4 regions of the Glycomyces sp. NPDC046736 genome follow, and region 1 is predicted to be linked to each of the others. Evidence: predicted binding sites of a transcription regulator. Region 1 holds the regulator's gene; each other region holds the start of a gene.
The links. The regulator HrcA, encoded in region 1, represses chaperone genes, less so after heat shock. The targets are predictions, from matches to a motif close to CTTAGCACTCNCNNNNNGNGAGTGCTAAG.
Positions count from the first base shown of each region.

Region 2: the regulator HrcA is predicted to act here: its motif matches at 5,083-5,111, upstream of AB0B28_RS06935 (FmdB family zinc ribbon protein).
Region 3: the regulator HrcA is predicted to act here: its motif matches at 2,866-2,894, upstream of groES (co-chaperone GroES).
Region 4: the regulator HrcA is predicted to act here: its motif matches at 3,126-3,154, upstream of groL (chaperonin GroEL).

Region 1 is NZ_JBEYYO010000006.1:10,085-17,297, forward strand. It holds gene AB0B28_RS07920 (enoyl-CoA hydratase-related protein) at 1-654, opposite strand, end outside; gene hemW (radical SAM family heme chaperone HemW) at 721-1,875, shown strand; gene AB0B28_RS07930 (CapA family protein) at 2,019-3,179, shown strand; gene hrcA (heat-inducible transcriptional repressor HrcA) at 3,312-4,328, shown strand; gene dnaJ (molecular chaperone DnaJ) at 4,344-5,477, shown strand; gene AB0B28_RS07945 (hypothetical protein) at 5,550-6,011, shown strand; gene AB0B28_RS07950 (16S rRNA (uracil(1498)-N(3))-methyltransferase) at 6,062-6,787, shown strand; gene AB0B28_RS07955 (hypothetical protein) at 6,871-7,213, shown strand, end outside.
Region 2 is NZ_JBEYYO010000004.1:296,409-303,101, forward strand. It holds gene glp (gephyrin-like molybdotransferase Glp) at 1-1,075, opposite strand, end outside; gene AB0B28_RS06920 (UTP--glucose-1-phosphate uridylyltransferase) at 1,127-2,011, opposite strand; gene AB0B28_RS06925 (diguanylate cyclase) at 2,114-4,246, opposite strand; gene AB0B28_RS06930 (5-formyltetrahydrofolate cyclo-ligase) at 4,381-5,034, shown strand; gene AB0B28_RS06935 (FmdB family zinc ribbon protein) at 5,149-5,460, shown strand; gene AB0B28_RS06940 (complex I subunit 1 family protein) at 5,509-6,459, opposite strand.
Region 3 is NZ_JBEYYO010000004.1:285,474-292,686, reverse strand. It holds gene purE (5-(carboxyamino)imidazole ribonucleotide mutase) at 1-29, shown strand, start outside; gene AB0B28_RS06885 (hypothetical protein) at 144-662, shown strand; gene AB0B28_RS06880 (RidA family protein) at 655-1,041, shown strand; gene AB0B28_RS06875 (hypothetical protein) at 1,184-1,384, shown strand; gene AB0B28_RS06870 (hypothetical protein) at 1,386-1,649, shown strand; gene AB0B28_RS06865 (class I SAM-dependent methyltransferase) at 1,646-2,809, opposite strand; gene groES (co-chaperone GroES) at 3,027-3,326, shown strand; gene groL (chaperonin GroEL) at 3,392-5,029, shown strand; gene AB0B28_RS06850 (ABC-ATPase domain-containing protein) at 5,330-7,063, opposite strand.
Region 4 is NZ_JBEYYO010000002.1:207,017-214,229, forward strand. It holds gene AB0B28_RS02880 (oligopeptide:H+ symporter) at 1-1,518, opposite strand, end outside; gene AB0B28_RS02885 (hypothetical protein) at 1,686-3,044, shown strand; gene groL (chaperonin GroEL) at 3,285-4,913, shown strand; gene AB0B28_RS02895 (NosD domain-containing protein) at 5,162-7,063, shown strand; gene AB0B28_RS02900 (hypothetical protein) at 7,088-7,213, shown strand, end outside.

The sequences.
Region 1 (7,213 bases):
CAGATCCGGTGTGGCCGTGAGCACTTTGATGCCCGCCTGCGCCGCCGGGCCGCCCGCGACGAGGGCCCCCACGGTCTTGGCCTGCCATTCGTCGGCCGCGCCGGTGACGACCGCGTGGGTGATCAGGCCCCACCGGTGCGCGTCGTAGGCGCCGAAGGCCTCCCCGGTCAGGAACAGGGTGCGCATCTGCGCCGGGGTCAGGTGGCGAGCCACGACCGGGCCGATCACGGCCGGGACCACGCCCAGCCGGACCTCGCTGAACGCCATGCCCGCGTCGCCTTCGACGATCGCGATGTCGGCCGCGGCCAGGAGCCCCAGGCCCCCGCCCTTCGCGCCGCCCTTGGCGACCGCGACCACCGGTTTCGGCGACTCGCAGATGTCGGCGAGCAGCTCGGCGAGGTGCGCTGCCGGGAGTTTCTCCAGGCTCGTCGCGGCCGCCGACTCCTTGAGGTCGGCCCCGGCGCAGAACACCGGGCCGGTGTGGTCGATCACGATGGCGCGCACGTCGTTATCGGCGAGCGCCGTCGCCAGCGCCTCCCGGAGCTCGGCGATCATCCGCGTGGACAGGGCGTTGCGCCGGTTCGGGGCGTCGAGGGTAATCGAGGCCACGTTCCGCGCCGGCCAGTACTTGATCAAAGCATCGTTGCCGTTCATGCCAGTACCGTAGTCAGCGTGTCCACCAGTCCCGCAACCGCAGCCGCGACTTCGCCCGCCTCCGCGATCGACGCCGGCGCGGGCGGCCCCATCGACGCCGGTTTCGGCTTCTACGTGCACGTCCCGTTCTGCGTCTCGCGCTGCGGCTACTGCGACTTCAACACCTACACCGCCTCCGAGCTGGGCGCGGGCGTCTCGCGGGAGACGTACTCCTCGATCGTGCGCGCCGAGATCCGATCGGCCGCGGCCAGGTTCGACACCCGGCCGAAGGTCGACACGGTGTTCTTCGGCGGCGGCACCCCGACCCTGCTGCCCGCCGCTGACCTGGCCGCGATCCTCGCCGAGATCGACCGCGAGTTCGGGCTCGCCGAAGGCTACGAGGCCACCACCGAGGCCAATCCCGAATCGGTGGACGCCGACTACGTGGCCGAGCTCCACGACGGCGGCTTCACGCGATTGTCGGTGGGCATGCAGTCGACCGCCTCGCACGTGCTCAAGATCCTCGACCGCGAGCACTCCCCGAAGAAGGCCCTGGCCGCCGTCGAGCACGCCCACCGGGCCGGATTCGAGCATGTGAGCCTCGACCTCATCTACGGCACGCCCGGCGAGACCGCCGCCGACTTCGCAGAAAGCCTCGCCTCGGCGGTGGACACCGGCGTGGACCACGTCTCGGCGTACGCGCTCATCGTCGAGGACGGCACCGCGCTGGCCCGCCGCATCCGCGCCGGCGAGGTCGCCCAGCCCTCCGACGACGTGGCCGCCGACCGTTACCTCGCGGCCGAAGCGGCCCTCTCGGCGGCCGGTTTCGAGTGGTACGAGGTCTCCAACTGGGCCAAGACCCCCCAGGCGCGCTGCCGCCACAACCTCCTCTACTGGGAAGGCGGCCACTGGTGGGGCGCGGGGCCGGGCGCCCACTCGCACCTGCCGGGGGTGCGCTGGTGGAACCACAAGCACCCCTCGACGTACGCCACGGCGCTGGCCCAGGGCCTGCCCGCGGCCGGGCACGAGGAGCTCACCGAAGAGGACCGCTATCTGGAGCGAGTGCTCCTGCTCACCCGGCTGGCCACCGGGGTGCCCGTGGCCGAGCTGCGGCCCGCCGGAGCCGCCGCGGTCGAACGCGTTGTGGCCGACGGGCTCGGCGTCCTCGCAGCAGGCCGCCTCACCCTCACGCTGCGCGGTCGCCTCCTCGCCGACGCCGTGGTGAGAGACCTCACCGCCTGACGAACCCCGGGCGGGCGACCCGTAGATTTGACGACGTCACGCGGGAGCCTGCGTCTCGTAAGCTCCCCGGCCCTCCGGCACCGCACCCCATGCGAAGCCCGCCGGAGCCGACCCCCGTCCCCCATACCCGGAGCCCGCCACCCATGCACACCTCACGTTCAGCGCGTCCCTACCCGGCTGCCCTGCGGGGCACGCAGCTCGCCCGCCGCGGGCTCCTCACCGCCTCCGCCGCCGGGCTCGTCGCGGCCGCCGCGGCCTGCTCCGAGGAGGAGCCGCCCCCGGCCGACGAGGGCGGCATCGGCGCGGCCGAGGAGAGCCCTTCGCCCGAGCCGTCCCCCCAGCCGCCCCGCGAGATCACCATCACGCACGTGGGCGACACGATGCCCGGCTCCTACCCCAACCAGCTGGCCTCCGACGAGGGCGCGAGCTTCTTCTCCGGCGTCAAGGACGTCATCACCGGCGACCTGCGCATCGCCAACCTCGAAGGCGCCCTGTCGACCCACGAGTTCGACAAGTGCGGCGGCGGCACCTGCATCTACTTCCGCCTCCCCGCCGAGTACGCGCAGGTCTTCGCCGACGCGGGCTTCCACGTCCTCAACCAGGCCAACAACCACGGCTGGGACGCCGGGCCCGACGGCGCGACCGAGACCCAGGAGGCCGTGCGCGCCGCCGGGATGGAGATCTGCGGGATCAAGGACGAGGTCGCCCTGGTCGAGACCGAGTCGGGCCTGACCGTCGGCCTGGTCGGCTTCGCGCCGTACACGTTCTACACCGACAACCGCGACCTCGACGCGGTCGCCGCCCTCGTCTCGGCCGCCAAGCAACAGGCCGACATCGTGATCGCCACCGCCCACCTCGGCGCCGAGGGCACCGACCACCGCCACGTCCCCGAAGGCGTCGAGACCTACTTCGGCGAGGACCGCGGCGACACGCGCGCGTTCGCCCGCACCTGCATCGACAACGGCGCCGACGTGGTCTTCGGCCACGGCCCGCACGTCCTGCGCGGCATGGAGTACTACAACGGCAAGCTCATCGCCTACTCCCTGGGCAACTTCGGCGGCGGCCAGAACCTCTTCGCCGGCGACGGCGCCCTGGGCCGCTCGGCGATCCTGTCGGTCACCATCCGCGAAGACGGCACCATCGTCGCAGGCCAGGCCCTCGCCACCCGCATGGACGGCGACGGCTACCCGCAGGTCGACGCCGACAACGGCGCGTTCGACGACTTCAACGAGCTCGCCGCCGACTTCGGCGACGACGCCGTGACCGTCGCAGACGACGGCGCGCTCGTGTTCCCCGGTGTCTGAGGGCCCACGTAGACTGGCACTCCCGGACCGGGAGTGCCAAACTTGAGTCCGGCCCGAGGCCGGGCGCACGCCCGGCCGCAGCGCCACCGGGCACGCAAAGCCCGGCAACGACACTGAGGGGACGTGGCAGCGATGGACGACCGCAAGCTCGAAGTGCTGCGCGCCATCGTCGAGGACTACGTCGCCACCCAGGAACCGGTCGGCTCCAAGGCCGTCTCCCAGCGCCACGCCCTCGGCGTCTCCGCGGCCACCGTCCGCAACGACATGGCCTACCTCGAAGAGGCCGGCTACATCCAGCAGCCGCACACCTCCGCCGGGCGCATCCCCACCGCCAAGGGCTACCGGCTCTTCGTCGACCGCCTCGGCAAGATCAAGCCGCTCTCGGCCGCCGAGCGGCGCGCCGTGCACCGCTTCCTCTCCGAGGCCGTCGACCTCGACGACGTGGTCACCCGCACCGTGCGGCTGCTCTCGCAGCTCACCCACCAGGTGGCCGTCGTCCAATACCCGAGCCTCAACCGCTCCTCGATCCGCCACCTCGAACTCGTCTCGCTCACCCCGACCCGTCTCATGATCGTCATGATCACCGACACCGGCCGGGTCGAGCAGCGCTTCACCGAGGTTCCCGCCGAGCTCAGCGAGGACAACGTCCTCGAACTGCGCCGCCTGGTCAACGAGCAGCTCCAGGGCAAGCCCCTGTCCGACGCGCCGCGGATCATCGCCGACCTCGCCTCCCTGGCCCGCCCCGAGCTGGGCGCCACCGCCACCGCGCTGGCGCAGGGCCTGCTCGACACCGTGGTCGCGCGCACCGAAGAGCGCGTGGCCGTCGCGGGCGCGGCCAACCTCACCCGCGACGGGAACTTCTTCGCAGGGTCCATGCGGCCCATCCTCGAAGCCCTCGAAGAGGAGGTCGTGCTCATGCAGCTGTTGGGCCGGGCCGACTCGAACGCGCTGTTGACGGTGCGCATCGGCGACGAGAACGAGATCGACGACTTCCGCGAGACCACCGTGGTCGCCGCCGGATACGGGCCGGGCTCGGTGGTCGGCCACATGGGCGTCCTCGGTCCCACCCGCATGGACTACCCGGGCACGATCGCGGCCGTCCGCGCCGTGGCCCGGTACGTGTCCGAGATTTTGGAACAGAACCGCTGACAGGACAGAGCGCACGTGGCTAAGGACTACTACGGCATTCTCGGCGTCGACCGGAACGCCAACGACGACGAGCTCAAGAAGGCGTATCGGAAGCTGGCACGCAAGTACCACCCCGACGTCAGCGACGAGCCCGACGCTCAGGAGCGACTCCAGGAGATCAACGCCGCCTTCGAAGTCCTCATGGACCCCCAGAAGAGGGCGATCGTCGACGCCGGAGGCGACCCGTACTCGCGCGCCGCAGGCGGCGGCGCGGGCGCTCCGTTCATGGGCTTCGAAGACATCATGGATGCCTTCTTCGGCGGCTCCATGGGCGGCTTCGGACGCCGCGGCCCGCGCTCGCGCACCCGGCCGGGCAACGACGCGCTGCTGCGCCTGGACCTCGACCTCGAAGAGGTCGCGTTCGGCACCGAATCGACCCTGACCGTCGACACCGCGATCCTGTGCGACTCGTGCGACGGCTCGTGCACCGAGGGCACCGCCGAACCCCAGGCCTGCACCACGTGCGGCGGTTCGGGCGAGGTCCAGGTCGTGCAGCGCACGATCCTCGGGCAGGTCCGCACCGCGCGCCCGTGCTCGGCGTGCTCCGGATACGGCACGATCATCACCGACCCGTGCCGCAAGTGCGGCGGCGAAGGCCGCGTGCGCTCGCGGCGGCGCATCACCGTCAAGGTCCCCGCCGGCGTTGAGGACGGCATGCGCATCCGCCTCTCCGGCGAAGGCGAGGTCGGCCCCGGCGGCGGGCCCGCCGGCGACCTCTACGTCGAGGTCCACGAGAAGCCCCACGAGGTCTTCACCCGCGAAGGCTCCGATCTGCGCTGCCGCGTGCGCGTCCCCATGACGCAGGCCGCGCTCGGCACCAAGCTCAACATCCACACCCTCGACGACCAGGTCGAAGTCGAGGTCGCCACCGGCACCCAGCCGGGCACCGTCAAGAAGGTCCGCGGCCACGGCGTCCCCAAGCTCCGAGGCGGCGGCGCCCGCGGCGACCTCTACATCGAGCTCGACGTGCGTACCCCCACCAAGCTCGACACCGAGCAGGAGGAACTCCTCAAGAAACTCGCGAGCCTGCGAGACGAGGAGATCAAAGAGGTCAAAGGCGGCAGCGGGTTCTTCTCAAGGATGCGAGACGCCTTCAACGGCCACGCCTAGACAGCGCTGAACCGGCCCCGGCCTGGCCGGGGCCGACTTCGACTCACCAATCCTGAAACGGGGAGCCTCTCGATGCCCGGTCTGGCAACCATCGTCACCGTCGTGCTGGTCGCGGCGGCCCTCGCCCTCGTCGTCATCGCACTGCGCCGCCGCCCCCGCGGCGGACCGAGGCGCGACGCCACCCCGCCCGCTGGCGGGCCCCAGATCGGCGAGCGCTGGCTCGCGGACGTGCCCTTCGCCGACGAGCCCCGCCGCTCCAAGGAACGCCCCGTCCTGGTGATCGGCTACTCCGGCCGCGGCTACTGGGCCCTCAAGTGCACCACCCAAGAGCCCCGCGACGCCGGGTGGCGCGTCGCCGCCCCCGCGAACCGCTGGGAACCGCCCGCCGACAAGGACGGCTGGGTCGACCTCGTCCCCAACCACCTCCCGCGCGCCCGCTTCGACCATTCCTTCGGTCGCATCGGCGACCAGGGCCTCTATCGCAAGATCACCGGCCGCCTGCGCTGGGAACGCGCCGTCGACTTCACCCGCTGAACGCGGACTAAGCTGTTCCGGTCAGCGACACGCCACCGAACAGGAGCCACGTGAGCGATCCGGTCTTCCTCGTCGACGCCCTGCCCTCCACCGACGAGTTCGTCCTCGACGGCCCCGAAGGGCACCACGCCGCCGACGTGCAGCGCCTCCAGCCCGGTGAGACCCTGCTCCTGTCCGACGGCGCCGGGGCGGTCGCCTCGGCGCGCGTGACCGCCGCCGAACGCGGATCGCTGCGCCTGGCCGTCCTCGAACGACGCACCCTCCCCGAGCCCGACCCCAAGCTCACCGTGGTCCAGGCCCTCCCCAAAGGCGACCGGGGCGAACGCGCCGTCCAGATGCTCACCGAGATCGGCGTCGACGAAGTGATCCCTTGGGCCGCATCGCGATCCATCGTCCAATGGAAAGGCCCCCGCGGCGACAAGGCCCGCGCCAAATGGACCGCCACCGCCCGCGAGGCCACCAAGCAGGCCCGCCGCGCCCGCCTCGCTCACGTGGCCGAACTCCACACCACCAAGCAGCTCGTGCAGCGCCTGCGCCAAGCCGCGCAGGTCCTGGTCCTCCACGAGAGCGCCACCGCTCCGCTCTCGGGCGTCGACCTCGCCGCGACCGGCGAGATCGCCCTCGTCATCGGCCCCGAAGGCTCCATCAGCCCCGACGAACTCGCCGCCCTCGCCGAATTCGGCCCCCCGATCCGCCTCGGCGACACCATCCTCAGAACCTCGACAGCAGGCCCGGCCGCCTTGGCAGTACTCCAAGCCCGTCTGGGGCGCTGGTAGCACCCGTTCGGGGGACCGTCCGTCTACTCCGGAACGACTAGCATCGAAGGAGCCTCGAACCCTCCGCACCCCTTGGGGATCCAATGAACGCTCCCGTTCGCGAGTCCCGACTCAACCGAGCCCACCTCATCGTCACCATCGTCACCTCGCTCGCCGCCGTCGGCCTCGGCGTCTTCAGCATCGTCAAACAGGACCAGGCACAGGAACTGACGGTCAACATCGAAGGCCTCAGCGACGACCTGAGCGCGATCGAATCCGAGCGCGACTCCTACTCCGCCCGCGTCGACGAACTCGAAGCCGAACTGGCCGACACCGGAGACGAGACCGGCGAGACCACCGTCTCCTCCCCGGCCGCACTCGACTTCGAGGACAACCTCGCCGTCGAGAACTGCACCAACTACCGCAGCAGCGGCGGCCAATGGAACA
Region 2 (6,693 bases), on a different contig from region 1:
CGACGCGCACGGGCCGGAATTCCCTCAGCCCGCTCGGTGAGGATACGGGCTCGGTCAGGTTGGCGCGCACGCTGGGCCGGAAAACCGGCTCGGCGCCGGCGAGGCGCTGGATGAGGGGCCGGGCGATCACCTCGAAGGCGATGGTCGCGGCCACGGGGTCGCCGGGCAGGCACACCACGGGGATCTCCTCGGGCCCGATGGTGCCGAAGCCCATGGTCTCGCACAGGTAGACCGCGATCGGCGCGAAGTCGACCGCGCCGTCGCGCGAGAAGGTGCGCCGGACCATGTCGCCGGGGCCGGTGCCGGTGCCGCCGGTGGTGATGACGAGGTCGGCGCGCAGGATCTGGTCGTCGAGCACGGTGCGCAGCGCGTCGGGCTCGTCGTCGCAGATCCCGACGCGGTAGGCGTGGGCCCCGGCCTCGGAGGCCGCGGCGGTCACGAGGTGGGAGTTGACGTCGATGAGCTGGCCGGGCTGGGAGGGGCGGCCGGTGTCGACCAGTTCGTCGCCGGTGGCGATGACCACGACGCGGGGCGTGGGCCGCACGACCACGTCGGCGATCCCGGCGGCCGCGAGGAGCCCCACGAGCTGCGGGGTGACGCGGCGGCCCTCGTGGGCGAGGATCTCCCCGGCGGGCCGCTCGGACCCGGCGCGGCGCACGCCGTGGCCGCGGCGCGGCACCTGGCGGACCTCGACGGTGGCCATGCCCTCGTCGGTCCAGGCCAGGGGCACCACGATGTCGGCGCCGACCGGGAGCGGGGCTCCGGCGGCGACGGCGAAGCAGGTCCCGGCCACCAGGCGCACCGGCCGCCACGAGGACGCGGCGAGGTCGCCGAGGACCTTGAGGCCGACGCTCCTCTCAGGACTGGCGCCGCCGATGTCGTCCGCGGCGCACGCGTAGCCGTCGATCGCGGCGTAGTCGAACGCCGGGAGCGGCCCGGGGCTCACCGCGTTCTCGGCCAGGACCGAACCGGTGGACTGGGTCATGTCGATGTCGACGGGGGGCAGGGGTCGCACGAGGGCCAGCGCCTTCGACAGGAAGTCGGCCAATGGCGTCGCCTCGCCGGTCCCCTTCACTGCATCCCCCCGTCGGTCAAGTTCGTCTCGGCGCCGCCTCAGGGCGCCGAGTCAGTCAAGTGTCGCACTGAATTCACGCAGCCAGGCGTTGAAGCCGGGCAAGTCGTCGCGCTGGGTGGCGAGCTCGATGAGGGTCTGGAGGTAGGCCACAGGCTCGCCGGTGTCGTAGCGGCGACCGCGGTAGATCACGGCGTGGACTGGGGTTCCCTTGTCGCGCATGGTATCCATGGCGTCGGTGAGTTGGATTTCGCCGCCGCGGCCGGGCGGGGTCTGGTCGATGACGGGGAAGATCGAGCCGGGGAGGACGTATCGTCCGATGAGGATGAGATTCGAGGGGGCGTCCTGGACCGAAGGTTTCTCCACCAGACCGGTGACGCGCACGACGTCCTCGTCGTCGGTGGCCTCGACCGCGGCGACGCCGTAGCGCACGACCTCTTCGGCGGGCACTTCGAGCAGGGCCAGCACGATGCCGCCGGTCTGGGCCTGGAGGTCGATCATGCGCGGGAGGAGTTCGTGCTCGTAGAACTCGTCGCCGAGCAGGACCGCGAAGGACTCGGACCCGACGTGGGCGGTGGCCCGGCCCACGGCGTGGCCCAGGCCCTTGGCGCCGCCTTGGCGGATCGCGGTGATCTCGGCGATGGACTCGGGGGCCTTGACCTTGGCGAGCATCTCGTCCTTGCCTTTGGCGGCGAGGGCGTTGTCGAGGTCGGCGCGGGCGTCGAAGTAGTCGACCATGGCGTCCTTGCCGGGGGCGGTCACGAGGGTGACGTCGTCGAGCCCGGCGGCCGCGGCCTCCTCCACGATGTACTGGAGGACCGGCTTGTCGACGATCGGCAGCAGTTCCTTGGGCACGGCCTTGGTGACCGGCAGGAAGCGGGTGGCGAAGCCCGCCGCGGGAATGACGGCTTTCGTGGCGCGGGGCGCGGTTTCTGACATACGGCGAGGGTAGCGTGCGCACGCTGCGTCAGAAGTCGGCCACCCGGGCGAACAGCGGGTGAACGTTCACGTTCCGAGGTGGCGTGTGCGCTGGGGTTTCGGTCAGACCGCGGCCACGCGCCAGGTGCCGCGCCCGGCGGCCTTGGCCGCGTACAGCGCCTCGTCGGCGGCGGCGAGGATGCCGGTGGCGTTGTCGGCGTGCTGGCCCAGCACTGCCACCCCGATGGAGACGGTGATGCGCAGTTCGCGGGCCACGGTGCCTTCGTTGACTTTGAAGGGCCTGGCGGCGACGGCCCGGCCCAGGCGCTCGGCCACGACCTCGGCCCCGGACGCGTCGGTCTCGGGCAACAGGACCATGAACTCCTCGCCGCCGTGGCGAAACGCGAGGTCGACTTCGCGGATCTGGGCGGTGATGCGCCGCGAGAGCTCGATGAGGACCTGGTCGCCGACGGGGTGCCCGTAGGTGTCGTTGACGGCCTTGAACAGGTCGAGGTCGATCGCCAGGAGCGCGGTGGGCCGCTGGTAGCGCCGCGAGCGCTCGGCCTCGCGGCGCAGCGAGGTCTGCATGAACCGGTAGTTCCACAGGCCCGTCAGCGGGTCGGTGAGGCTCAGGCGCTGGGCCTGGCGGTGCAGCAGCACGTTCTCGACCGCGACCGAGGCCTGCCCGGCGAAGGTGCGCAGCGTGTCCACGTCGCCGGGCTCGAAGTCCTCACCGGCGACGCGGTTGTAGAGCACGAGGATGCCCAGGACCCCGCCGTCGGTGCGCGGGGCGGAGCCGAGCGGGACCTCGGCGGGCTGGGGGGCTGGCGCGGGGCCGTCGTCGAGGAGGCGGCGCGCGCCTTCCTCGGCGGGCTCGGTGACGCGGGCGCCCGCGCCGAGTTCGGCTTCCACGAGCTTGCGGCTGGCGACCGGTTCGGCCGGGGGCCGGAACGCGCCGAGCTCCTGGTCGACCGGCTGGCGCCCGGAGAAGGGCACGGCCACCACGGTGCGCGCGTCCGGTTCGGTGTCGGCGCGGGCCCAGTCGCCGAAGCGGCCCTCGACGATGCGGCCGTGGGCGGGGACCCCGGAGGCGGCGATGCGGCCCACGATGCCCTCGCCGATGCGGATGGTCGCGGGCTGGTCGACCCCGAGGTCGCCTTCCCCGGCCCGCTGGCGCAGCTGGTCGGCGTCGTCCACGTCGACCAGCATGATCACCCCGGCCTCGGCCCCGGCGGTGACCATCGCGGTGTCGAGGATGACCTCCAGGATGCGGTCGAGGTCGAGCGTGGCGGTCAGGGTCTGCCCCAATCGCCCGAGTTGGCCTCGCATCTGGTCGCGGGAGGCGGTCAGGGCGTTGACGTAGGACTGGGTCTGGGCGGTCATGCGGTTGAACGCGAGCGCGAGCTGGGCGACCTCGTCGCGGCCGTGGACGGGCACGCGCACGTCCAGGTCGCCTTCCGAGACGCGTTCGGCGGCGGCCGAGAGCTCTTCGAGCGGCCTGGTGGTCGAGCGCGAGAGCCAGGTCGCGAGGGTGATCGCCAGGATCACCGAGACGGTGACCATCCCGGCGAGGGTCCAGTACATGGGGGTGACGTCCTGCGCGACGGTGCCGATGCTCAGCGGCAGGAACGCGTCGGTGCGGTCCCAGCGCCCGGCCTCGACGGTCCCGGCGCTGAGTGGGACGCCGCGGCCGTCGCGCAGCACCAGGTCGGCGTCGGCCACGCGCGCGAGGTCGGCCAGGAACGAGCGGTCGACGATGCGGAAGGCGCTGAACACGGCCGTGGTGCCCTCGGCGGTCTGGACCTCGGCCTGCGCGCCGAGCGCGACGATCGGGCCCTCGTTGGCGTAGGGGGTCGACTCGCCGCAGTCGACCCACGAGCCGCTGGGGGCCTCGGCCCCGATGTCGGTCCCGGGGCGGTCCCCGGCGGCTTCGAGGCTGGTGAACACCACCCCGTCGACCACGGCGCGGTCGACCACGAGTTCGGCCATCTCCACGGCGTTGGTCTCGCCGCCCCTGCTGTAATTGAGGGCCACGGCGGCGGCGGAGGCCTGGATGCGCTCGCATACGGTCCCGAGGGTGGAGTCGACCATCGTCATCGCCGAGTTCGCGAGCGCCTCACCGCGGGATTCCGCCAGATGGGACATGACGGCAGCCACGAAGACGGCCCCCACCAGGACCGGCCCGAGCACGACGACGAGGAACGCCGTGGTGAGCCGTGAGCGCAGCGACACCGAAGCCCCCTCAAGTTCACTCACTAGAAGACTACCTAGAGCTACCGATCGGATACGACTCGGCACAGGGTTTTCCGGCAGTCTGGCCGAAAGGCTGAGTGCGATCGGCCGTTCGGGGGAATCCTTCCAGGTGAGTACCCATGTCGGAGGGAAAAACGATGCAAGAGACGAAGCGCGAAATCCGCCGCGAACTGCTCGCCGCGAGGGGCGCCCTGCCGGGCGAGGCCCGCGGCCGGGCCGACCTGGAGACCTGGAAGGCCTTGCGGGACTTCCTGATCGAGGCCGTGGACGAAGGAGCCACGATCGCGGCGTACCGGCCGTTCGGCTCCGAGCCCGGCGCGTCACTCGAACCCGAACTGCCCGAACGACTCACGGTGGTCTACAAGGTGCTGCTCCCGGTGCTGTTGCCGGACAACGATCTCGCCTGGGAGTCGATCGGTTCCCTTGGGGCGCAGGAAAAGGACGTCCAAAAAGGCACCGCGGAGCCGGAAGCGGGGGCCCAGGCGGGCCCGCGGCGCGACGCGCCGAACGATCCGACATCACGCGCCGACGAGGGAGACGTGCTAGGACCGGAAGCGGTTGCCGAGGTCGCCGCCGTCATCGTCCCCGCGCTCGCGGTCTCAAATGATGGGATCAGACTGGGTCGCGGCGGCGGCTCGTACGACCGGGCGCTGACCCGGGTCGGGCCCGAGGTGCCGGTGGTGGCGCTGCTGCGCGAAGGCGAGTTCGGGGTCCCCGTCCCGGCCGAGCCGCACGACCGGCCGGTGACCGGGGTGATCACGCCGTCCCTGGGGTTCCGCTCGCTGCGGTGAGGGTGGCGCGAATCTCGTGGTGGCGAGCTCACTCCCGCACGGGATGGGATTAGCACTCCGCTGCGTTGACTGCTAATGTCGATCGGGATTCGCGTCGGATGCTGGAGGTAGGACGTGCCTGTCTACGAATACCGCTGCAAGGAGTGCGGTTACGAGTTCGATCGTCACCAGTCGTTCTCGGAAGCCCGCCTCACCGACTGCCCGAGCTGCGAGGCCCAGAACGCGCTGCGCAAGGTCTTCGGGAACGTCGGCGTGACCTTCAAGGGCAGCGGTTTCTACCGCACCGACTCGCGCTCGACCGGTTCGAGCTCGCTGAGCTCGAACGGCTCCAAGAACGGGGCCCCCAAGGCCGAGAAGAAGAGCGAAGCCAAGAGCGAGCCGAAGGCCGCCAAGCCCTCCTCGACGTCGACCGCGAAAGCGGCCTGACCTCTTCACTTTCACGAGACCCGGTCCGCGGACCGGGTTTCGTCGTCTCTAGAGCGCGAGCGCCACGGTGGTGGTGAGTACCAGTTGGGCCAGCGCGATCGGGACGAGGCCCTTCCAGCACAGCGCCTGGATCTGGTCGACGCGCAGGCGCGGCCAGGAGACGCGCAGCCAGATGACGACCATCGAGAGCGCGCCGGTCTTGAGCAGCGTCCACAGCCAGCCGAGCGATTCGGGGCCGGGGCCTTTCCAGCCGCCGAGGAACAGCACGGTGGTGAGCGCGGCGATGACCACGATGCCCACGTATTCGGCCAGGAGCAGCAGCGCGAAGCGCAGCCCGGCGTATTCGGTGAGGTAGCCGAAGACCAGTTCGGAGTCGGCGATCGGGGCGTCGAAGGGCGGGCGGCGGATCTCGGCGAGCCCGGCGGTGAAGAACACGAGCGCGGCGGGGGCCTGCCACAGCAGCCACCAGGGGTTCCAGGACTCGACGATCCCGGGGAGGCTGAGCGTCCCGGCGGCGACCGCGACGGAGGCGGCGGCGAGGACGAGCGGCAGTTCGTAGGCCATGAGCTGCGCCGCGCCGCGCAGGGCGCCGACGAGGGCGTACTTGTTGGCCGAGGACCACCCGGCCATGAGGACGGCGATGACGCCTACCCCGACGAGGGCCACGACGATGAACAGCCCGGCTTCGAGGTCGGCGCCGACGAGGCCGGGACCGAGCGGGATGAAGAGGATGACCAGTAGGTAAGGAAGCAGTGCGACTGCGGGCGCGAGTTTGAAGACGGGCTTGTCGGCGGCGTCGGGGACGAGGTCTTCCTTCTGCGCGAACTTGACGCCGTCGGCGATGAGCTGCGCCCAGCCGTGGAACCGCCCGGCGTGCATGGGCCCGAGGCGGCCTTGCATGTGCGCCATGAGCTTGTGCTCGGTCTGCCCGACGAGCAAGGGCAACACCAGGAACGCGGCGAGCACGGCGACGAGCTTGACGAGGGCCTCAAGCACCATGGGGAGCCTCCGGGGAGTCGGAGGACGGCGCGGCTTCGGGAGGGTCGGCGGGCGCGGGGCGCGACGCGGCGGACGGCGCAGCTTCGGGAGGGTCGGCGGGCGCGGGACGCGACGCGGCGGACGGCGCGTCCTCGGTCGGCCTCGCGGGGCGCTCCGCCTCGCTCGCCTCGGAACGCGACGCAGTCTCGGCGGGCGACGCGTCCTCCACCTCGGGAAACTCGGCAGCAGGCGCGG
Region 3 (7,213 bases), on a different contig from region 1:
TACGCCAAAAAATCGCCGACGCCGCCTGACGCGTCGCTCCTGCTGGGCGGAAGCGCTTGGGGCGCTTGTACGACCGGTGGGGTACGAGTGATACTCCCATCGGGTGATGCGGGGCCTTGAGGGGTCGGGCGAGTGTTGTCGGCATGGAGATGACGACGGACCGTACGGGGCGGCGGATGCAGGTGTTCATAGGCGTGTTCGCGGTGGTGTTCACGATCGGGACGGCGCTGCACAACTTCCTGATCATCGACACCGCGGTGATCGAACAGATGATGCGCGAGGCGGGCGGGGCCGACCCGGCCGGGGACGCGCCGGGTTTCCTCAGCGGGTTTCGTGTGGTCGGGACCGTGTACATCGTCGCGAACGCGGTGGGGATCGCGGCGCTGTGGGCCCGGCCGAAGTGGCTGTACTGGTGGGTCCTGGCCGTGAACGCCACGCAGGGTCTGGGCTGGGTCATGATCCCGACGGTGATGTGGTCGGTGGTCGCCGACCGCTACGGCCCGCTGGGGATCCTGCCCTCGGCGGTGACCGACGGCGGGGCGGTCGTGGTCGCGATCGTGATGATCGCGGTCTTGGTGCGCAGCAGGGCGGTGTGGGGCATGGCGCGGGCGTTAATTCGGTTGCGCTTCGCGCGTGCGCGCATAGCCTCGGGGCATGGCTGAACTTCACCCGACCGGCGGCTACGAGCATGTGACGATCGTCGAACCGGGCCGCGTCGCCTATTTGGCGGGCCAGTGCCCGGTCGATGCCGATGAGAACGTGGTCGGCATCGGCGACCTCGATGCCCAGATCCAGCAGACCGCCGAAAACTGCCTCGCGGCCCTCGAAGCGGCGGGCGCGAAACCCGAGCACGTGGTCCGCTCAGTGGTCTACGTCGTCAGCGCCGACAGCCGCGAAGTAGGAGCCACCTGGCACGCCTTCGCAGACCACCCCGACCTCGCCCCCGCCTTCAAAGCAGCCAGCACGGTCCTAGGCGTCACCGCCCTCGGCTACGAACACCAAAAAGTAGAAGTAGACCTAACCGCCCGCCTCCCTGAATAGGACAACGATGTAATAAACGCGACAGTTCGTCAAGTTCTCGGCTGCTGGGCTCGGCCAACCTGCCCCGGCACCGCGAAATTTCACCGGGCGTGGTGGCTGACCTAGCGCGGCGGCTCCAGTGTCTTCCGAATGGATGGTTGCGATGACGTACAAAGTCACGGCGAAAGCCTGGGAACAGGGCTGGGAACTCCACATCGAAGGCGTCGGCGTGACGCAGTCCGAAGGGGTGGAGGATGCCGAGGCGATCGTGAGGGACTACCTGGAGCTCGACGGCCTCGACAGCGCTGCACCCATCGACATCACGTTCGAATTCCGCGGAATCGACAACCTTCAGGCTGCCTGAGTTGAAGGTCTATACCGCGATTGTCGGGCCGCGAGACGGCGAATGGTTTCCCGTCGAAGTGCCCGCGGTGCCGGGTGTTTTTACCCAGGCCCGCGACTTCGCCGAGGCTGAAGAGATGGCCCGTGAGGCGGTTGCGCTCATGCTCGACGTGCCAGCCAGCGAAATTGCGATCCGGGTCGAGTGGGGCGAGCCGTTCTTCAGGAAGATGAGCAAGCGGATACGAGATGAGCGGCGGCCAGACTCCGGTGAGAGTGAGTCGGGTTAGGTCTCGGAGCAGAGTAGGGCTGCGTGGGACTCGCCTACTCGGGTTGCTACCAGTGTGGCTTCGCGCGGGCCTTTGAGCTTGAGCTGCTTGCGTAGTGCTGCTGGGTCTAGGCCGGTTCCTCTTTGTTTTATTGTTAGGCGGCCTATTTCTCGTTGGGCCAGTAGGGCTTTGAGTTTCTTGGGGTGGAGGGGCCAGACCTCTTCGACCTTCCAGGCCCTGGCGAAGGGGGTCGCCTTGAGGGTGTCGCTGTAGAGGTAGGCGATCTTCTCGTTCGCCGTGTGGGCGTTGAGGTCTTGGGCCAGTTCGGCTACCAGGCCCGCCCGGATCACCGCTCCGTCCGGTTCGTAGAGGTACTGCGCCACCTCGCCGACCTCCGCGCGGTCGCGGCCCTCGCCTGTCAGCTCGTGCCATTCGCCTGCCTTGCAGACGCTTGCGCGGCGCCGCACCTCGGCTGCTTCTCCCAGCCATAGGCAGGCCTCGACCACGTCGCGGTCCACCGAGACCCATTCCGCTTCCGCCCCTTGCGGAACCCAGTCGTGGCCTATGCCCGGGCCCAGCTTCACCGCCGCGTACCGCGTCTGGTTCAGGCGCGTCAGCAGCTCGTCCAGTGGAGGCGAGTAGTCCGCCGGGTTGAAGTTCCTCGTGCTTCCCGATCGTCTCGCCGGGTCGGCGAACGCCGCGTTCGCCAGCGGCGCTCGCAGCGCGTCGTCCACCGTCACCGTGACCTCGACCCCGGTGGCCTCGGCGTTCGCTCTCGCGTACTGCGCCGTGTCCTCGTCCATGTCCACCGCTTCGACCGCCAGGCCCGCCTCCGCGAACGCCAGGGCCTCGGTGCCGATCCCGCAGCACAGGTCCGTGACCGCGTCCGCGTGCCGCGCGAAGCGGGCCGCCCGCCGCTCGGCCACGACCCATCTCGTGGCCTGCTCCAGACCCGCCCGGGTGAAGTACAGCTTCGCGGCGCGGTCGCCGAACTTCGCCTTCGCGTGCTCCCTGAGGTCGGCCAGCGTCAGCGCCGCCGCCGCGAGCGCGGGGTCGATTCCGGCTTTGCGCAGGGCCAGCGGGGCGCGGTCGCCGTGGGCGCGCAGGGCCTCCGCGGCCCTCGTCTGGAGGCCGGGGTCGGCCTGCAGGGCGGTGAGCAGGCTGGTTTCCACGTGCTCCATGCTATGACCTTTCAGACCCCGTGTTGACGGTCCCACCTGCGCGAACTAACCTCGCCCTTAGCACTCGCAGACCGAGATTGCTAAGCGCTATGATCGGCTTGGCACTCTCGCCTAGAGAGTGCCAACCAGCCACGGGCCGGTGCCTCGGCACCCGCGACGACGAGACCCGCGCCGTCGTGGCGGACCAGTAACGAACACGAAGGTTTGGAGAGACCAAGTGAGCAAGGCTGCCATCAAGCCGCTGGGCGACCGCATCGTGGTCCAGGCCAACGAGGCCGAGACCACCACCGCTTCCGGCATCGTCATCCCCGACACCGCCAAGGAGAAGCCCCAGGAGGGCACCGTTCTGGCCGTGGGCCCGGGCGCCTTCGACGACAAGGGCAACCGCCTCCCGATCGACGTCAAGGTCGGCGACGTGGTCATCTACTCCAAGTACGGCGGCACCGAGGTCAAGTACAACGGCGAGGAGTACCTCGTCCTGTCCTCGCGCGACGTCCTCGCGGTCGTCGAGAACTAGCACGCCCGGGGTCCTCGGCGGCGCATGCCGCCTTGGGCCCTCTCGTGTCTGAGGAAAGGGACACCATGCCGAAGATTCTCAATTTCGCCGAGGACGCGCGGCACAACCTGCTGCACGGCATCGACCAACTCGCCGACACCGTCAAGGTCACGCTCGGCCCCAAGGGCCGCAACGTGGTCCTCCAGCGCTCGTTCGGCGCGCCGCTGATCACCAACGACGGTGTCACCATCGCCAAGGAGGTCGAGCTCGCCGACCCGTACGCCAACCTGGGCGCGCAGCTGGTCAAGGAAGTCGCGACCAAGACCAACGACGTCGCGGGCGACGGCACCACCACCGCGACCGTGCTGGCGCAGAAGATGAGCCGCGCGGGCATCAAGGCGGTCACGGCCGGGGCCAACCCGATCGCGATTCGCAAGGGCATCGAGGCCGCGGCGAACGCCGTGTCCGAACAGCTGCTCGGCCAGGCCATCGCGATCTCGGGCCACGAGCACATCGCGCAGGTCGCGGCCGTCTCGGCGCAGGACCCGGAGATCGGCGAGCTCATCGCCAAGGCGATGGACGCGGTCGGCGTCGAAGGCGTCATTTCGGTCGAGGACGGCTCCAGCCTGGAGACCGTGCTCGAAGTGACCGAGGGCATGCAGTTCGACAAGGGCTTCATCTCGCCGAACTTCATCACCGACCAGGACGCGCGCCAGACGGTGTTCGAGGACCCGTACATCCTCATCACCAACGGCAAGATCGGCTCCATCGAGGAGCTCCTGCCGGTGCTGGAGAAGGTCGTGGAGACCTCGAAGCCGCTGTTCATCATCGCCGAGGACGTCGAGGGCCAGGCCCTGGCGACCCTCACGGTGAACGCGCTTCGCGGCACCCTGCGCGTGTGCGCGGTCAAGGCCCCGGCCTTCGGCGACCGCCGCAAGGCCATCCTGGGCGACATCGCGACCCTCACCGGCGCCGAGGTCATCTCCTCGGAGATCGGCCTGGAGCTCAAGCAGGCCGACCTGTCCCACCTGGGCCGGGCCCGCCGGGTCACCGTCTCCAAGGACGCCACCACCATCGTCGACGGCGGCGGCACCAAGGACGAGGTGAACGCCCGCATCGCGCAGATCAAGCAGCAGGCCTCCACCACCGAGTCCTCCTGGGACCGCGAGAAGCTCGAAGAGCGCCTCGCGAAGCTCTCCGGCGGCGTGGCCGTCATCCAGGTCGGCGCGGCCACCGAGGTCGAGCTCAAGGAGCGCAAGCACCGGATCGAGGACGCGGTCAACGCGACCAAGGCCGCGGTCGAGGAAGGCATCGTCGCAGGCGGCGGCGCGTCCCTCGTCCACGCCATCGCCGGTCTCGACAAGGTCGCGCTCGACGACGCCGAGGCCCGCGCGGGCCTGCGGATCGTGGCCGAGGCCCTGTCGGAGCCGCTGCGCCGCATCGCGGTCAACGCCGGCGAGTCCGGCGACGTGGTCGTCAACGCGGTCGCCGGCTCGGACTGGCGCGAAGGCTGGAACGCCGCCACCGGCGAGTACGAGGACCTGGTCTCGGCCGGGATCGTCGACCCGGTGAAGGTCACCCGCAACGCGCTGCTCAACGCCGGTTCGATCGTGGGCATGCTGCTCACGACCGAGGTGACGATCGTGGACAAGCCCGAGGAAGAGGACGAGGACGCCGGTCACGGCCACTCACACTCCCATGGCGGGCACAGCCACTCGCACTAGCGAAGTCTGAGCCGGGTTTCCCGGCCCGAGGCCGAACAGGGCCGCCGACATTCGTCGGCGGCCCTGTTCGTTGTGGCTTCGGCCCTTACTGTGGCCGATCCGGCAGCGCCCGAAGTCGTTTCGGCGCAGGTCAAACGGTTGTACGGAATCCGAAGTGTCAACATCCCGACAGTTCGTCGCGCTTCTGTCGGGAAACCGATAGAGTTCAAGTGCCTTCGCGGCCTTTGGGGATCGGAGCCGCGAAGGCACTTTTATGCCTGATTTGCGCCGGGCGTCTTCGAGAGCGCCTGTGCCGCAAGTTCACTCCTCTCGCCGCACCCGCAGCTCCCGCATCCGGTTGAGCGTGGCGGCCACTTCGAACCGCCGCGGCAGCGCGAAGTCCACGTCCCGGATCCTCAACAGCTCCGCCTCGCCGTCGGCCTCCAGTCCGGCCTCGATCCGGTCGAGCGCCTCGGCCACCGTGGCCTTGCCGTCGATCCAGCCGCGGCGCACCGCCGCCTCGATCGCGAGTCCGATCCCGGTGGTCATGGAGTGGTCGGTGATCTGCTCCACCGATCGAACGTCCACTTCGGATTCACCGAAGCGCAGTCCGTCGGTGCCGTCGGCGCGGATCTTCTGCTTCCCGCGCGACTCCGAGGACACCGAGCGCGGCTCGATCACCCGCGAGCCGGGCATGCGGAAGCCCTCGGCCTCGACCTTGCGCCCGGTGGGCTTGGCGGCCAGGGCCCTGGCCCGCTCGGTGACGTCCTCGGGCCGGTACGCGTCCATGAGGATCACCCGATCGGCGACGTCCATGTAGTCGCCCGAGCCGCCCATCACCAAGATCACGGACACGGCGTGGTCGTCGGCCATCGACCGCACCACGTCGACCAGCGGCGTGAGCGGCTCGCGGTCCTTGGCCACGAGCTCCTGCATCCGCGCGTCGCGGATCATGAGGTTCGTCGCGGCCGTGTCCTCGTCGATGAGCAGCGCCCGCGCGCCCGCTTCGAGCGCCTCGACCACGGCCGCGGCCTGCGAGGTCGAGCCCGAGGCGTTCTCGGTGGTGAACGCCCGCGTGTCGTCGCCCGAGGGCAGGTGGTCGACGAACGCGTGGACGTCCACGCCGGTCACCGCCCGGCCGTCCTCGGCCCGGATCTTCACCGCCGACTGGTCGGCGACCACGAACTCGCGCCCGTCTCCGGGCAGGTGGTCCCAGACCCCGGCCTCCAAGGCCCGCAACAGGGTCGACTTGCCGTGGAAGCCGCCGCCGACGATGAGCGTGACGCCCGGCTCGATCCCCATGCCGCGCACGAGCCCCGCGTGCGGGAGCGTGAACTCCACGGCCATCGACTCCGGGCTCTGGAACGGGACCCCCGATTCGAGCGGGCGGTCGTCCACGCCCGAGCGCCGCGCGAGCATCGACCCGTCGGCCACGAACGCCACGAGTCCCCGCGCGATGACCGCTTCCCGCAGGGCCGCAACGTCATCGGCGTGCTTCGTCCAGCGCTCGGCCTCCGCTTCGCCCACCGAGAGCGCCTCGTCGGCCGCATCCGGCAGCACCTCGCACAGCAGCCGCGCGGCCTGGCGGCCGGCGATGCGGCGCCCGTGCCCGGGGAACTGCGCGCCGAGGCGGAACACCACCGAACCGTCCTCGCCGACCTCGCACGAGGAGCGGCGCAGGATCTCCTGCCCGCCCGCGTCGATGCGGAGGTCCCTTGTGGCGCACGCGCGTTTGAAGCGTTTGGCCAGGAGCACCGCGAGCGCCCTGCGCCTGGGTGCGGTGGCGTGCCACCCGGGCACCAGGTCGGCGGCGTCGGCGTCGAGGAGGAACTCGACGCGGCTCGGCGGAGCGTACGGATCGGACTGGACTTTCAAAATGTCCAGAATCGCCGCGCCTGTCCACCATTTGCCACGCAAGGATTTATATCGGCCGTAACTCGTACCTTCCAGGGCCGTTAGTTCGTTAGACAGGTCATGGCGAGGTGGATGTGAACGATGGTCATCAAAATCGCGAGACTCGGCCCAGTGCTGTCGTCCGCCTCTTCGCTGTGTCATGCCCCCAGTTTCCCATCGAGGTTCCCGCGTCAGCGGATCCCGACACCATGCGTCCACGCCTCATCCCGGAAACGTCGAAAAGTCACTCGAAAAATTCGCGCGAACTCGCGTCATGGCGGCGGACCTGCTGCGTGCTGGATAGAGAGACAC
Region 4 (7,213 bases), on a different contig from region 1:
GTTCGCCTCCGGGCCGTGCCCGCCCTGGCCCATGAGCCGGTGCAGGCCGCCCGAGAAGATCGCCAGCACCACCGCGGTGAGGATCGCGATCCCCGCGAGGATGAAGAAGAACGCCTGCTCGCCGTAGCGCGGCACCAGGAACGCGAACGCCTGCCCGCCAAGGGGAGTGCCCACGGCCGGGCCGAGGAACCACACGCCCATCAACTGGCCCTTGAGCGCGGTCGGCGCCAACTGCGTCGTCACCGACAGGCCCACCGGGGAGACGCACAGCTCGCCCCACGTGAGCAGCAGGTACACCACGACCATCCACCCGAGCGCGACCAGGATGCCCGAGTCGGCCCGGCCCTGGAGATACCCCAGGAACACCCACGACAGGCCCGTCAGGCCCACACCCAGCGCGAACTTGTACGCGGTGCCGAACCCGGCCCCGGCCTTGAGCCAGAGGATGCCGAAGATCGGCGAGAAGATCAGGATGAAGATCGTGTTGAAGTTCTGCACCCCGCCCGCGGGCAGGTGGAAGCTCCACGAGTCGAGGTCGACCGAGTTCGACGCGAACGCGGTGAGGATCGAACCCATCTGGAGGTACAGCATCCAGAACACGACCGAGGCGATGAACAGGCCGACGTACGCGCGCAGGCCCGCCTTCTCGGCGGGCGTGACGTCCTTGGCCTCGCCGAAGATGTAGATGAAGTACCAGACCGCGGCCGCGATCGACAGGATCGTCACCACGGTCGGGACCGTCGAGAGGGTGAGCGTCCCGGTCGCGGCCCAGATCGCGATCGCCACGGCCGCGACCACCAGCGAGATCACGACGATCCGGACGACCTTGCCGCGCTCGGCGTCGCCGAGCGGGCGCGAGGGGCCCACGCCGGTGCCCGTCAGGCGCGACCAGCCGCGCACGTACCACAGCAGCCCGATCGCCATCCCGATCGCGGCCGCGCCGAAGCCCAGGTGCCAGCGGTCCTCGCCGGCTAGGTACGGGGTGATGAGGATGCCGAGGAACCCGCCGAGGTTGATGCCCATGTAGAACACCGAGAACCCGGCGTCGCGCCGCGCGTCGGAGTCGCCGTCGTAGAGCCTGCCGACCATCACCGAGATGTTCGGCTTCAGCAGGCCCGAACCGATCACGATCAGGAACAGGCCGAAGAACACCAGGCCCGCGCCGCTGACCGGGATGGCCATCGAGATGTGGCCGCACATGATGACGATGCCGCCGATGAGCACCGCCCGCCGCGCGCCCAGGACGCGGTCGGCGATCCAGCCGCCCGGCAGCGACGTCAGGTACACCGCGCCCGAGTACAGCGACGCGATCGGGACCGCGACCGTGTCCTCCAACCCCAGGCCGTTCTGCATCACGTTCGCGGTGAGGAACACCAGCAGGATGCCCTGGAGACCGTAGAAGCTGAACCGCTCCCACATCTCGGTCCCGAACAGGACGGCCAGACCCCGCGGGTGCCCGAAGAAGGTCTTCTCGCGAGCGGCGGGGTATTCACGGTGGGACGGCTCGCTGTGAGACATCGGCGCTCCCGGTATGCGTGCGGACCGGCGCGGGCGCGCGCCGACAACTGCCGACGCTAATAGCTCCCAAGAACCTCCGGAGGCCAAACCGAGATCTGTCGTACCGGAACGGGCGCGCTGCGATTGTTTGTCTGATATGCGGCTTTGATTGGTTTACGATCCGCACTATGAGCGATGATCCGTACTGGAACCCCGGACAGGCAGGCGAGCCCTCGGGCCGCTTCTCCGGAGGCGACCCGCTGGTGACCGGCGACTTCGAGAGCTGGTGGCACGCCACACTCGACGTGGTGCAGCGCTCGTGGCGCACGGTCGGCCTCATCCTGCTCATCGGCGTGGTGCTGCCGCGCTGGATCCTCGGGGCCTTCAACAGCAACGTGCGCGACACCGAGGTGAAGGTCGACGTCACCGACTTCGGCGCGGTCGTGCGCGAGTACGCGCCCAGCGCGATCGTCGGATTCATCGGGGTGATCCTCAGCCTCGCGGTGCTGTACGTGGCCGGGTCGGCCGCGTTGGCGGCGGTGCGAGTGGCCACCGCCGAGGCCGCGGGCGGGTTCCTGAGCCTGGGCGAGGCGTTCCGGTTCGGGTTCCGGCGGGGCGGGAAGTTCTTCCTGTGGCTGCTCCTGGCCTGGGTCACGATCGGCGTGGGCCTGGTGCTGTGCGTGCTGCCGGGCCTGTGGGCGATCTTCGCGCTGAGCCTGATGGCCCCGGCGGCGGTGTTCGAGGCCAGGCGGAGCCCGTACGCGCGGTCGATCCAGTTGACGCACTCGGCGTTCTGGCCCGCGCTCGGGCGGCTCATCATCGTGGTGCTCGTGGCGATCGCGGCGAACATCATCATCAACATGGTCGGCCTGCTGCTGGCGGGGGTGTGGCACGGCCTGTTCGCGCCGTGGCTGGCCGCGGTGCTGACGATCATCACCGAGGCGATCATGGCGCTGCTGCTGCTCGCGCCGATGATCTGGATCCTGGCCGCCTCGCTGTGCACGTACGCGTGGCTGCGCGGGCGCACCGAGTCGGTCTCGGCGACCTCGCTTTCGGCGGAGGCCGCGGGAGCGACGGCCCCGGCCGCGCCGCAGGGCGGGTACTTCGGCGGCCCGGCCGCGGGAGCGGCGGGTTACGAAGGGCAGCAGGGGTACTCGGGGCAGCCGCCGCAGGCCCCGCCGTACGCGGACCCGAGCCATCAGCAGGCGCCCGGCGCGGGCGGATGGCCGCAGGAACCGGGCCAGCCGCCGCAGGCGGGCGGCCAGGCGGGACAGCAGCCGTGGGAAGCGCCGCAGGCGCCGTTCGCGGACCCGGGCCAGGCGCCCGGTGGCGGGCAGCCGCCGTACTCGGAGCCGACGCAGCCGCAGACCGACCCGAACCAGTACGCCGATCCCGGGCAGCCGCTTCCCGAGCCCGGGGTGTGGCCGCAGGAGCCGACGCAGCCCGATCTCGAGCAGCCGGGGCACTCCACCGATCCCGTCGATCCGGCCGACCCGGGGGAGCCCGGGCATCCGGGCAGGCCCGACCAGCCGGGGCCGACCTCGTAGGACTTCACCGCGACGCAAGACTCGGACGCCGGGGCCCCCGCTCCGGCGTCCGCGCTTTTCACCACTCGGAACGCGCCCCGGATTGGCACTCTCGGGGTGAGAGTGCTATACCTGGTTTTGGCACTCGCCTCTGGGGAGTGCTAACAAACGTGTTGAGGTGGTCGGGCCGCGAGGCCCACCGTCGCGGGAATGCCGCCTCACCGTCGACCACGAACGTTATCCGAAAGGAAGCCATCCAACATGGCGAAGATGATCGCATTCGACGAGGAGGCTCGCCGCGGGCTCGAACGAGGCATGAACACCCTCGCCGAAGCCGTCAAGGTGACCCTCGGCCCGAAGGGCCGCAACGTGGTGCTCGACAAGAAGTGGGGCGCCCCCACGATCACCAACGACGGTGTCTCCGTCGCCAAGGAGATCGAGCTCGAAGACCCGTACGAGCGCATCGGCGCCGAGCTGGTCAAGGAGGTCGCCAAGAAGACCGACGACGTCGCCGGTGACGGCACCACCACCGCGACCGTGCTCGCTCAGGCCCTGGTCAAGGAAGGCCTCCGCGCCGTCGCCGCGGGCGCCAACCCGATCGCCATCAAGAAGGGCATCGAGAAGGCCGTCGCGGCCGTCGTCGAGCACCTCCAGTCCACCTCCACCGAGGTCGAGACCGAAGAGCAGATCGCCAGCACCGCTTCGATCTCCGCCGGTGACACCACCGTCGGCGCCATCATCGCCGAGGCGATGGAGAAGGTCGGCAAGGAAGGCGTCATCACCGTCGAGGAGTCGAACACCTTCGGCCTCGACCTGGAGCTCACCGAGGGCATGCGCTTCGACAAGGGCTACCTGTCCGGTTACTTCGTGACCGACCAGGACCGCATGGAGGCCGTGCTCGAAGAGCCGTACATCCTCGTCGCGAACCAGAAGATCTCCGCGGTCAAGGACCTCCTGCCCACGCTGGAGAAGGTCACCCAGACCGGCAAGCCGCTCCTGATCATCGCCGAGGACGTGGACGGCGAAGCCCTCCCGACCCTCGTGGTGAACAAGATCCGCGGCATCTTCAAGTCGGCCGCCGTCAAGGCCCCCGGCTTCGGCGACCGCCGCAAGGCCATGCTCGGCGACATCGCGATCCTCACCGGCGGCCAGGTCATCTCCGAGGAGATCGGCCTCAAGCTGGAGAACACCGACCTGTCGCTCCTGGGCCAGGCCCGCAAGGTCGTCATCACCAAGGACGACACCATCATCGTCGACGGCGGCGGCGAGGAAGAGGCGATCCAGGGCCGGATCAACCAGATCCGCGCCGAGATCGACAACTCCGATTCCGACTACGACCGCGAGAAGCTCCAGGAGCGCCTCGCGCGCCTGGCCGGCGGCGTGGCCGTGATCAAGGTCGGCGCTGCCACCGAGGTCGAGCTCAAGGAGCGCAAGCACCGCGTCGAAGACGCCGTGCGCAACGCCAAGGCCGCGGTCGAAGAGGGCATCCTCGCCGGTGGCGGCACCGCGCTGGCGCAGGCCGGCGCGATCGCGTTCGACAAGATCGAGGCCGAGGGCGACGAGGCCACCGGTGTGGAGATCGTGCGCCGCTCGCTCGGTGCGCCGCTGCGCGCCATCGCCGAGAACGCCGGCCTCGAAGGCGGCGTCGTGGTGGAGAAGGTCCGCGACCTGCCTACCGGTCAGGGCCTCAACGCCGCGACCGGCGAGTACGTGGACATGCTGGCCGCCGGCATCCCCGACCCGACCAAGGTCACCCGCTCGGCGCTCCAGAACGCCGCGTCGATCGCCGCCCTGTTCCTGACCACCGAGGCCGTCGTCGCCGACGCCCCGGAGAAGGAAGGCGCCGCCCCCGCCGGCGGCGGCATGGGCGACATGGGCGGCATGATGTAAGCAGCCCTTCGGGGTTCGCACACCAGCCGCTCGCGTCGGATTTTCCATCCGATCGAGTACTGCGAGGGAGGACCGCTCACGGTAGAGTGAGTGGTTCTCCCTTTCTCTGTACTGGCTTCAGTGCAGACGGCGCAAGCCACTGCGTAGCGGCATACCGTCCTCTCCAAGGACGGTATGCCGCATCCGCTTCGGCCCCAACCGAATTCTGAGATCTTCCCCGGCGGGGCGCCCCAGGCTACCCTGGTGCCGTGCCCCCCACGCCCCGCCGCGCCATCCCCCTGAGGCCGCGCCCCGAGCGCAGGCTCCCGATGCTCGCGTTCATGACCTGCGTCCTCGCCGCGCTCACGCTGAGCTGCTATCTTGGCGGGCTCGCGATCGACGCCCGTGTGGCCCAACCGGAGTCGTTCCCCGCCCTCGCCGAGGCCGAGCCGCCCGCCTACCGGTCGGACGGGCCCAGGCTGCTGGTCTGCACCGAGGACGCCACGGTGTTCACCGAGCGCAACGAGGGCGTGAACTACAACGACCGCATCGCGAACGAGCGCACCTACGAGGACTGCCTCGCCGAAGGGCACCGCGACCTCGCCTCCGCCGTCGCCGCAGCAGAACCCGGCACCAACATCGCGGTCCTGCCCGGCCGGTACACAGTGGACGAGACGATCCTGGTCGAGACCGCCGACCTCCAGATCGAAGGCCTGGGCGACAGCCCCGACGACGTCCAGATCACCGCCCGCTTCAACGCCGACTTCGTGCTCAACGGCTACGCCACGACCGGGCTCTACCTCAAGGGCATCGCGTTCGGGCAGGCCGGCGTGGCCGCGCTGCGCCTCGCGGGCGTCCAAGGGGCCGCCCTCGACACCGTGTCCGCCTTCCAGAGCGAAGACTCGGGGCTTCTCGTGGAAGACTCGATCGGCGTGGCCCTCAACGCATGCCGCGCCACCCAGGCCGACGGCGCGGGCATCCGCATCGCGTTCGCGCAGGCCGAGATCACCGGCTGCGAGGCCACCGGCAACAGCGTCGGCCTGGAGATCACCGGCGACAACGTCAACGCCGTGGCCACCGCGAACCGCCTGCACGGCAACGCGACCGGCCTGGTGGTGGCCGACACCGGCACCAACGCCGAGATCACCGCCGCCGACAATCTCCTGTACGGCAACAACGCCGAGTACGACCGCACCGCCGCGTGCGGAGCCGAACCGGCCAAACGCGACTGGGGCTCGGGCGTCCGCTGCCCGGACACCGTCTACCCCAGCGGCATCGGGCTCCTCGTCGCCGGAGCCACCGACACCACCGCGACCGGCAACCGGATCTGGAACCAGCAGACCGCCGCCATCGCCACCTGGGGCGCGCCCGGCCAGGCCACCGGCCTCGGCGGCGACCGCAACGCCTTCACCGACAACATCTTCGGCATCCGCGAGGACAACCAGCGCGAACGCAACCGGCTCGACCTGTGGTGGGACGGGGTGGGCGTCGACAACTGCTTCGACGAGCCGCAGGCCCACCGCACCGCGCCCTCGGTGCTTCCCGGCTGCGACTCGGGGGTCTCGCGCGCGTTCGGTGACCCGCTGCGCACCCTGAAGGTCTGGCAGTGCGGGATCGGCGGCACCGAGGTCCCCGAGGGCTGCGACTGGTACGGCGCGCAGTTCACCTCCCGCATCGAATTCCAAGCCGCCGTGGTCTTCGCCGCCGCGCTGCTGTTCCTCACCGGCGCAGGCTGGCTCGGCGCCGCGCGCTCGCCGAATCCGCCCAGGGCCGGGCAGATGACGTTCTCCGCGTTGGGGACCGGCGCGGGCGTCATGCTGTTCGTGCTCGCCGTGTGGTCGGGCCGCGCCGACTACGAGGCGCTCGCGATCAGTATGTGGGGCTTCGGCTGGCTCCTGGCGGGCCGCTCCTGGTACCGCTGCGGCGCCCGCGTCTTCGGCTCGTTCACCGCGATGATCGGACTGGCGGCGCTGCTGGACGCCTTCGACCGCGGCGTCCGCTCCCTCGTGATCATGCCCGTCTCGCCCGCGTGGATCTGGCTCGCGATGCTGCCTATATGGACACTCGTGGTGCTCGGCGTCGCGTTCGGTCCCCGTCGGCGGGAACACGAACCGGCTCCGGTGGAGCGCACGCCGGTCACCGCGCGTGCGAGCGACAGCTTCGACTGGTAGCGGCCGATCGCGTACTGTAGCCACATGACTTGGACGTGGAAGCTCGAAGACGCCGACGGCAACGCCATCGAGGCCCCCGACAGCGACCTGACCAGCCAGGGCGACGCCGAATCGTGGGTCGGCGAGCGCTGGCGGGAGTTCGCCGACCAA